Regions from separate parts of the Naumannella cuiyingiana genome, predicted to be linked through region 2. Evidence: predicted binding sites of a transcription regulator. Region 2 holds the regulator's gene; the other holds the start of a gene.
The links. The regulator HrcA, encoded in region 2, represses chaperone genes, less so after heat shock. The targets are predictions, from matches to a motif close to TTGGCACTCGNNNNNNNCGAGTGCCAA.

Region 1 (4,748 bases), 390 kb from region 2:
CGCGGGTGAACTCCGCGTTGGTCACCGGATGCGGCGCGACGAGGTTGACCGGGCCGGTCAGTTCGGAGGTCAGCAGGTGACGCTGGGCGCGGGCGTGATCGGCGGCGGTGATCCACGGCATCCACTGGCGGCCCGAGCCGAGCCGACCGCCGAGGCCCGCCCGGAACGGCACGCGCAGCGCGCCGAGCAGGCCCCCGTCGGCGGCGAGGACGTGGCCGGTGCGCAGGTTGACGACGCGGACGTGCGCGGGCGCCTCGCGCGCGGCGGCCTCCCATTCGGTGACCAGGCCGGCGAGGAAGCCCGTGCCGGCCGGCTGGTCCTCGGTGAGGATCTCGTCGCCGCGGCTGCCGTAGAAGCCAACGGCGGAGCCGCACAGGAAGGTGCGACAGCGCGGGGCGTCGACCAGCGCGGCGGCGAGCGTGCGGGTCGGGTCGAGCCGCGAATCGCGCAGCTCGGCGCGGCGGGCGTCGGTCCAGGGACCGGACGCGATGCCCGCCCCGGACAGGCCGACCACGGCATCGGCATCGGACAGCCCGGCGCCGTCGATCCAGCCGCTGCGCGGATCCCACTGCCGCTCGCCCGGCGCCGCGGCGGGACGGCGTACCAGCCGGATCACGTCGATGCCGCCCGAGGTGAGCTCATCGACCAGCGCCGACCCGATCAGGCCGGAGGAACCGGCGACGGCGACGCGTTCCGGGGCTGCTGTGTTCACCGGACCACCCTATGCCGCTGACCCCTCCCGCAGGTGATGACCCTTCGAACCGATTCGATGCGGCATCGGCTGCGGGAGAGATCGGTCGGTGGCCGGAAAACGCGACGCCGGGCCCCGCTGCTGCGGGACCCGGCGTCGGCGTGGGGCAGGTACGTGACCTCAGTGGGCGTGCCCGGCGGGCTCGTCCTCCTCCTCGGGCTTCTCGACCACCAGCGTCTCGGTGGTGAGCAGCAGGGAGGCGATCGAGACCGCATTGGCGAGCGCGGAGCGGGTCACCTTGACCGGGTCGATGACGCCGGCCGCGATCAGGTCGCCGTACTCCTCGGTGGCCGCGTTGTAACCCTCGCCGGGGCCCATCTCGGCAACCTTGGACACCACGACATAGCCCTGCTCGCCGCCGTTCTCGGCGATCCAGCGCAGCGGCTCGACGACGGCGCGCTTGACGATCTGCTCGCCCACCGCCTCGTCACCGGTCGCCTTGCCCGGGTCGAGCACCTTGGCGGCGTGAATCAGGGCCGCGCCGCCGCCGGCGACGATGCCCTCCTCGATCGCCGCCCGGGTCGCGGAGACCGCGTCCTCGATCCGGTGCTTCTTCTCCTTCAGCTCCACCTCGGTGGCGGCGCCGACCTTGATCACGCAGACGCCACCGGCGAGCTTCGCGATCCGCTCGGACAGCTTCTCGCGGTCCCAGTCGGAGTCGGTGTTCTCCACCTCCTTGCGGAGCTGCGCGACCCGACCCTCGACGGCCGCGGCATCGCCGGCGCCGTCGATGATGGTGGTCTCGTCCTTGGTCACCACGACCCGGCGGGCCCGGCCGAGGTCGTCCAGGCTGACCTGGTCGAGCTTCATGCCGAGATCGGGCGAGACGACGGTGCCGCCGGTCAGGGTGGCGATGTCGTCCAGCATGGCCTTGCGCCGGTCACCGAAGGCCGGGGCCTTCACCGCGCAGGAGTTGAAGGTGCCCTTGATCTTGTTCACCACGAGGGTGGACAGCGCCTCGCCGTCGACGTCCTCGGCGATGATCAACAGCGTGCCGTTGGCGGCGATGACCTTCTCCAGCACCGGGAGCAGCTCGTTCATCGAGCTGATCTTGGAGGAGCTGATCAGGATGTACGGGTCATCCATCACCGCCTCCATCCGCTCGGTGTCGGTGACGAAGTAGGGCGAGAGATAGCCCTTGTCGAACTGCATGCCCTCGGTGAACTCGAGCTCGGTGCCGAAGGTCTGCGACTCGTCGACGGTGATCACGCCGTCCTTGCCGACCTTGTCGAACGCATCGGCGATCAGCTTGCCGATCTGCTCGTCCCGGGCGGAGATGGTGGCGACGTGGGCCATGTCCTGCGTGGTCTGGACCTCGCGGGAGTTCTTCTTCAGCTCCTCGGCGACCTTGCCGGCGGCGGCGTCCATGCCGCGCTTCAGGCCGACCGGGTTGGAGCCCGAGGCGACGGCCCGCAGGCCCTCGTGGACCAGCGCCTGGGCGAGCACGGTGGCCGTGGTGGTGCCGTCACCGGCGATGTCGTTGGTCTTGGTGGCGACCTCCTTGGCGAGCTGGGCGCCCATGTTCTCGTAGGGGTTGTCGAGCTCGACATCGCGGGCCACGGTCACACCATCGTTGGTGATGGTGGGCGCGCCCCACTTCTTGTCGAGGACGACGTAGCGCCCCTTCGGTCCCAGCGTCACCTTGACGGTGTTGGCGAGGACGTCCACGCCGCGCTCCAGCGAGCGCCGCGCCTCCTCGTCGAACTGCAGGGTCTTTGCCATCGGTGCTCGATCCCCTTACTTGTTGACGACCGCGAGGATGTCGCGGGCGTTGAGCAGCAGCAGGTCCTTGTTGTCGTACTTGACCTCGGTGCCGCCGTACTTGCTGAAGATCACGACATCGCCCTCGGCGACGTCGAACGGTACGCGGTTGCCCTTGTCGTCGATCCGGCCCGGACCCACGGCGAGGACCTTGCCCTCCTGCGGCTTCTCCTTGGCGGTGTCCGGAATCACCAGACCCGACGCGGTGGTCTGCTCGGCCTCCAGCGGCTCCACGAGCACGCGGTCCTCAAGCGGCTTGATCGTTGCCACGACTAACCCCTTTCACGGGTTCTGCCCCTTCACGGGTTCTGTATGTGTACATGCCTGGCCTGAACTCGGGATGTCGTCGCGGGTGCCACCCCAAGTTGTGGCTGGCACACTCGCGCTGAGAGTGCCAACACCGAATCTATGCCCTCGTTAGCACTCGGTCAAGCCGAGTGCCAACCCGATGGCGCGCGTTCGACCACCAGCGCCCGCGATCCGTCGACGGTGGGCGTCAGCACCAGGGTCGCCGCCGCGTCACCGCTCGGCCGCAGCCGGCGACGCAGTTGTGCGGGATCGACATCGATACCGCGTTTCTTGATCTCGAGGCTGCCGACGCCGCGCTCCCGGACCCAACTGCGGACGGTCTTCTCCTTCCACGGCATCGACTCGCGCACGGCGAAGCGGGTCAGCCACGGGCTGTCGACAGGTTCGTCCCCGGCGAGATAGGCGATCGGCCCGGCCAGGCGATGCAGCCCGTGGGCGTGGGCCAGGTCGTCGACCGCGCCGGCGGCGATCGCCGCGGGATGCGGCTCGAAGAGGTACGCCGCGACCGGGCCGATCGAGGCGGGCGTACCCGTGCCGAGCGTGAGCTCGGCCGGTGCGTCCCCGAGCAGCACGACCGACCGGCGCCCTGGCTCCGCGCCCGGGCCCGACCACAGCGCGAGCTCGACGGCATCGCCGCCGTGCCCGACCCAGACCGCCTCGACATCGTCCGGGATCTCGCGGTGCGGGAAGCCGGGGCCGACCTTGAGGCAGGTGGGCGCGGCACGCGCCAGCAACCCGCGGGCGAAGTCCCAGGGCGGGGACAGGTCGGCCAGCCGCCAGCTCCGCCCGCGCGCGGTCCGGCGCGCCGGGTCGACGAAGACCGCGGCATCGGCGTCGAGCGGCACCCGGGTCGCGTCGCCTGCGGTCACCGGTACGCCGAGATTGGCCTCGGCCAAGATCGCCGTCGTCTCATCGGCCTCGACCGGCGCGAGCCGCAGGCCAAGGCGGCCGGCCGCGGCCGAGTCGGCGCCGATGCCGCTGCCGAGGTCGTGCAGGGCGTCGGCGTGCCCGGCCAGCCGCCGGGCCCGCCATGCCGACACGGCGGGCCGGCTGGCCTGTTCCAGCCCCGCCGCGGTGAAGAACCACCGCTCGGCGTCGGCGCCGAACTTCGCGGCCGCGCGCCGCCGCAGCGACAGTTGATCCAGGGCGGCGGCGGCCAGCGCGGGCCCGACCTCCGCGCGCAGCCGACTGGCCGCGTGCAGCGAGTCCGGATCGCCCAGGGCCGCGCCGAGCCGCAGCGCGCGGGCTCCGGGCGTACCGACCAGCGCCCGCGCGGTGTCCGGGTCCATGCCGCACATGCTAGGCGGCTAGCGTGACGCCTGTGGCGGATCGAGCCGACAGGCCGGATGCACGGCGGGAGCTGGCCGGCGCGTTCACGGCCGGCGCGGACGCCTACGACCGGCTGCGGCCCGGCTACCCGCCTGCGGCGATGGAGTTGATCATCCCCGCCGGAGCGCGCGACGCGGCCGATGTCGGCGCGGGCACGGGCAAGCTCGCCACCCAGCTCACTGCGGCAGGGCTGTCGGTGTGGGCGATCGACCCGGCGGCGCAGATGCTGGCGCTGGTGCCCGCGGGCGTCGAATCCCGGGTCGGCACGGGCGAGCACACCGGACTGCCGGACGCGAGCGTAGACCTGGTCACGTTCGGCCAGTCCTGGCACTGGGTGGATGCGGAGGCCGGCACCCGCGAGCTGCACCGCATCCTGCGCCCGGGAGGCCGGGTGGCGATGTTGTGGAACAAGCTGGACACGTCGGTGCCGTGGGTCGCCCGCTACGCCGACGCGATGCACACGGTGGACCCGCGGACCGATCATGAGCGGGAGGTTCGCCGGCAGGCGCCGGCGGGGCTCGCCGGCTTCGGTCGGATCGAGACCCGTGAAGTGCCGTGGCGAATGATCATGACCGAGGCTGATCTTGCGATGCTGGCC
Region 2 (4,748 bases):
CCGTCGCGGGTGTAGAGCGCCGCATTCCGCGCCACCCGTGACGGCGAGACGCAGTCGAAGGTGTCGGCGCCGTTGGCGATCGCGGCGAAGAAGTCGTCGGGCTCGGAGATGCCGAGCAGGTGCCGCGGCCGGTCCTCGGGCAGCTCGTCGGCACACCAGCCGACGATGGTGCCCAGGTTCTCCTTCTCCAGCGCGCCGCCGATCCCGTAGCCGTCGAAGCGCCGCCCGTCGACCTCGCTCGCGGCAAGATCACGACAGGCCCTCCGCCGCAGGTCCTCGTACTGCGCCCCCTGCACCACGCCGAACAGGGCCTGGTACGGGCGCCCGGGATGCGCCGCGGTCAGCCGGCCGTGCTCGGCGAGACACCGCTCCGCCCACGCCTGGGTCCGCGCCAGCGAACGCTCCTGGTAGCCGCGGGTGTTCATCAGCGTGGTCAGCTCGTCGAAGGCGAAGATCACGTCCGCACCGATCTGGTGCTGCACCCGCATCGAGACCTCCGGCGTGAACCGGTGCATCGTGCCGTCCAGGTGCGACTTGAACGTCACGCCGTCGTCGTCGACATGGGCCATCCGCTCCTTGCCGGCGGCGATCACGTCGTCGTCGCCGAGGCCCGCCGCATCCATCGCCAGCACCTTCTTGAACCCGACGCCGAGGCTCATCACCTGGAAGCCGCCGGAGTCGGTGAACGTCGGGCCCGGCCAGTTCATGAATCGGCCCAGCCCGCCGGCCGCCTCGACGATGTCGCTGCCCGGCTGCAGATACAGGTGGTAGGCGTTCGCCAGCAGCGCCTGCGCGCCGAGCTCACGCATCGACTCCGGCAGGACGGCCTTCACGGTCGCCTTGGTGCCGACGGCGATGAACGCGGGCGTCTCGATCCTGCCGTGCGGGGTCGTGATCACACCGGTACGCCCGCGCTCGCCGGCGAGCCGATCGCCCACCTCGAAGGAGAAACCCGTCATGATCGCGCCCGGTTCCGGCAGGCACCCAGGGCGACCACCCCGGCGGTCGAGGTACGCAACACGCCGTCGCTGATCAACACGGGCCGCCCGCCGGCGGCAACCAGGCGATCCAGCTCCTCGGGCGCGATCCCGCCCTCGGGGCCGACGATGATCAAGATCTCCCCGGAGGTCGGCAGCGCCAGCTCGGCGAGTTGATCATCGGCCTCCTCGTGCAGCACCAGCGCCAGATCCGCGGCCGCCACCCGCCGGGCGAGGTCTGCCGTCCCGACCGGCGTCGAGACCTCCGGCACCCGGAAGCGCCGCGACTGCTTGGTGGCCTCGCGCACACCGGTGCGCCACTTCGCCAGTGACTTCGCCGCCCGCTCCCCCTGCCAGCGCACCACCGACCGGGCCGCCTGCCACGGAATGATCTCCGCGACACCGACCTCGGTCAGCATGTCCAGCGCCCGCTCGGCATGATCACCCTTGGCCAGCGCCTGGGCGACCGCGAACCGCGGGCCGGTCTCGGTCCGGGCGAGCCGCTCGTCGACCCGGATGGCGACCCAGCCCTTGGCCACCTCGGTGACCGGTCCCCGGACGGCGGCGCCGGCGCCGTCGGCGACGATGATCGACTCGCCGGCGCGGAGTCGGCGTACCACCGAGGCGTGATGACCCTCGGGCCCGTCGAGCACCAGTGCGTCACCGATCGCCGCATCGCGGGCCGCGTCGGCGAGGAAGACGGGGTCGCTCACTGGCCGGCCAGGCGGTCCTTCCACCGCCCGAACATCCCGCGCCCGGCTCCTCCGCGCACCTCGACGCGCGTCTCGTCCCGCTCGGCGGCAAGTTGTTCCAGCAGCTCGCGCTGTTCCTTGGTCAGCCTGGTCGGCGTCTGCACCAGGAAGGTGACGCCCAGCTCGCCGCGCCCGCGCCCGCGGCGGCGCGGGATGCCGCGATTGGGCAGCGCGATCCTGGTCCCCGACTGGGTGCCCGGCGGCACCTCCACCTCGACCGTCGTCTCGGCATCGGCGAAGTCCTCGCGCCCGGAGGCAACCAGGTCGGCCTCCAGGGTGGGCACGTCGACCCGGGTGCCCAGGGCTGCCGCGGTCATCGGGATCGGCACGACGAGCTCCAGGTTGTTGCCGTCGCGGCGGAAGTCGGCATGCGGGCGGACCGCGATCTTGACGTAGATGTCGCCCGGCTCGCCGCCGCCCGGTCCCACCTCGCCGCGCCCGGGCAGGTGGATCATCACGCCGTCCTCCAGCCCGGCCGGGATCTTCACCTGCAGCGTCTCGGTCTGCCGGACCCGGCCCTCGCCGTCGCACTCGACGCAGGGGTGCGGGATCGTCACGCCGAAGCCCCGGCAGTTCGGGCAGGGCTGGGAGGTGCGGATGCCCGCGATCCCGATCCGCTGCATCTGGGTGATCTCACCGGCGCCCCGGCAGGTGTTGCAGCGCTCGGGCCGGGTGCCCGGCTGGGTGCCCTGGCCCTCGCAGGTCGCGCAGCGTACCGCCGTGTCGATGGTCGTCTCGACGGTCGTGCCGAACGCGGCCTCCGCCAGGTCGAGCGTCATCGGGACCGCCGAGTCCTGCCCGCGCCGCACCCGCGAGCGCGGGCCGCGGGGGCCGGTCTGCCCGGTGAACATCGCATCGATCAGGTCGCCGAAGTCGAAGCCGGCCGTTCCGCCGGTGAAACCGCCGCCGAACCCGCCGAACCCGCCACCGCGGCCGAACCCCGCGCCGGCCATCCGCGGATCGCCGCCGCGGTCGTAGAGGGCCCGCTTGTCCGGATTGGACAAGATCTCGTAGGCCTCGGAGATCTGCTTGAACTTCTCCGCCGCCTCCGGGCCCGGCGCGACATCGGGGTGCACCTTCATCGCCATCCGGCGGTAGGCCTTCTTGATCTCCTCCGCGGACGCGCTGCGTTCCACGCCGAGCACCGCGTAGTAGTCCATGCTCATCTGGTTCCTTCGTCGTTCTCCGGCTCAGCGCTCGGACAGGAAGCGCCCGACATAGCGCGCCACCGCCCGGACCGAGGCCATGGTCGAGGGATAGTCCATCCGGGTCGGGCCGACGATGCCGAGGCTCGCCCGGACGCCGGCGTGTTGCCCGTAGTCGCTGGCGATGACCGAGGTCGCGCTCAGCTCCCGGTAGGGGTTCTCCGCGCCGATGCGGACGGTCACCGGGTCATCACCCACCTCGCTCAACAAGGTGAGCAGCACGACCTGTTCCTCAAGTGCCTCCAGCACCGGGCGTACCGCGTCGAAACCGGGGCCGAAGCTGGTCAGATTGGGTACGCCGCCGACGGCAACGCGGGTGGCGACCTCGGTGTCGAGCATCGTACCCAGCGCCGCGGCGAGCTTGCCCGCGGTCGCAGCGAGCCGCTCGGGCACGGACCCGGGCAGGCCGTCGAGGGACTCCGCGGCAGCCGCCAGCCGCTCACCCACCAGCCGGGCGTTGATCCGCTCCGCCAGCTCGGCCACGTCGGCATGGGCGATCTCTCCGGTCTCCACCGTGCGCTGCTCGACCCGCCCCGTCGAGTTGATCAGCACGACCAGCACCCGATCGTCGCTGACGGGCACCAGCTCGATGTGGCGGACGGTTGCCGAGGAGACGATCGGGTACTGCACGATCGCCACCTGGTGGGTCACCTGGGCGAGCAGCCGGACGGTTCGGGTGACGATGTCGTCGACATCCAGCGCGCCCGACATGAAGGCCTGGATGGCTCGCGACTCCGCCGGCGACAGCGGCTTCAGCGCGGCGATCCGGTCGACGAACAGCCGGTAGCCCTTGTCGGTCGGGATCCGGCCCGCGCTGGTGTGCGGCTGGGTGATGTAGCCCTCGTCCTCCAGCACGGCCATGTCGTTGCGGACGGTCGCGGACGACACGCCGAGGTTGTGCCGATCGACCAGCGCCTTCGACCCGACCGGCTCGTGGCTGGACACGTAGTCGGTGACGATGGCGCGCAGCACGTCGAGCTTGCGATCGTCCACAGCCCCCTCCTGGTTCTCGCGAATGGCTGACACTCGGTTTGCTGGCACTCGGTTTGCTGGCACTCTCTGCAGCGGAGTGCCAGTCTAGCGCTCGCGCGCGGTTAGGCTGGCGAGGTGACTTTCCTCGAGTGGCGCGAGGCCGCGCCGGGCGTGCTGGTGGCCGTCGCCGAGCCGGATTCGGTCAACATCGCCCTGGTGCTCGGCGGTACGCCGCAGGCGCCGGGACTGCTGGTGGACACCGGTTCGAGCCCGGAGCAGGGGGCGCGGCTGCGCGCCGACGTGGTCGAGCTGACCGGCACCGATCCCGCCGGCGTGGTGATCACGCACGGCCACCGCGATCACTGGTTCGGGCTGGCGGGGCTGGCCGGCGTACCGTCCTTCGGCCATGCCAGCCTCGCCAACCGCCTCGAGGATCCGGCGACGGCCGCCGATCTCGCCGGGCTCGGCCTGTCCCCGGCCGACCTGGTAGCGCCGACCACCCTGCTGCACCTGGCCCGCGGGATCGACCTGTCCGGTCGCCGGGTCGAGATCGTCCACCTGGGCCCGGGCCACACCGAGGGCGATCTGGTCGTGGTCGTTCCGGACTCGAAGGTCGTCATCGCCGGCGACCTGGTGGAGTCGGCGGGCGTGCCGCAGGCCGGCCCCGACAGCGCGCTCGGCCAGTGGCCGGCGACGCTGGACGGTCTGGTCGGGGTGCTCGGCGAGGACGCGGTGGTGATTCCCGGGCACGGTGGCCCGATGTCGCGTACCGACGTGATCACCCAGCGCGCCGAACTGGCGGCCGTCACGGGCGAGGCACGCGCGCTGATCGAGCGCGGCAT

Region 1: groES (co-chaperone GroES) is a predicted target of HrcA. The motif match lies at 2,884-2,910, and genes of this name have one in related genera.

What each region holds. Positions count from the first base shown of each region.
Region 1 is NZ_JACBZS010000001.1:988,337-993,084, forward strand. Features, by position in the region: gene GGQ54_RS04505 (TIGR01777 family oxidoreductase) at 1-712, opposite strand, end outside; gene groL (chaperonin GroEL) at 872-2,473, opposite strand; gene groES (co-chaperone GroES) at 2,489-2,782, opposite strand; gene GGQ54_RS04520 (THUMP-like domain-containing protein) at 2,941-4,110, opposite strand; gene GGQ54_RS04525 (methyltransferase domain-containing protein) at 4,143-4,748, shown strand, end outside.
Region 2 is NZ_JACBZS010000001.1:600,975-605,722, forward strand. Features, by position in the region: gene tgt (tRNA guanosine(34) transglycosylase Tgt) at 1-959, opposite strand, end outside; gene GGQ54_RS02670 (16S rRNA (uracil(1498)-N(3))-methyltransferase) at 956-1,690, opposite strand; gene dnaJ (molecular chaperone DnaJ) at 1,687-2,895, opposite strand; gene hrcA (heat-inducible transcriptional repressor HrcA) at 2,920-3,927, opposite strand; gene GGQ54_RS02685 (MBL fold metallo-hydrolase) at 4,042-4,748, shown strand, end outside.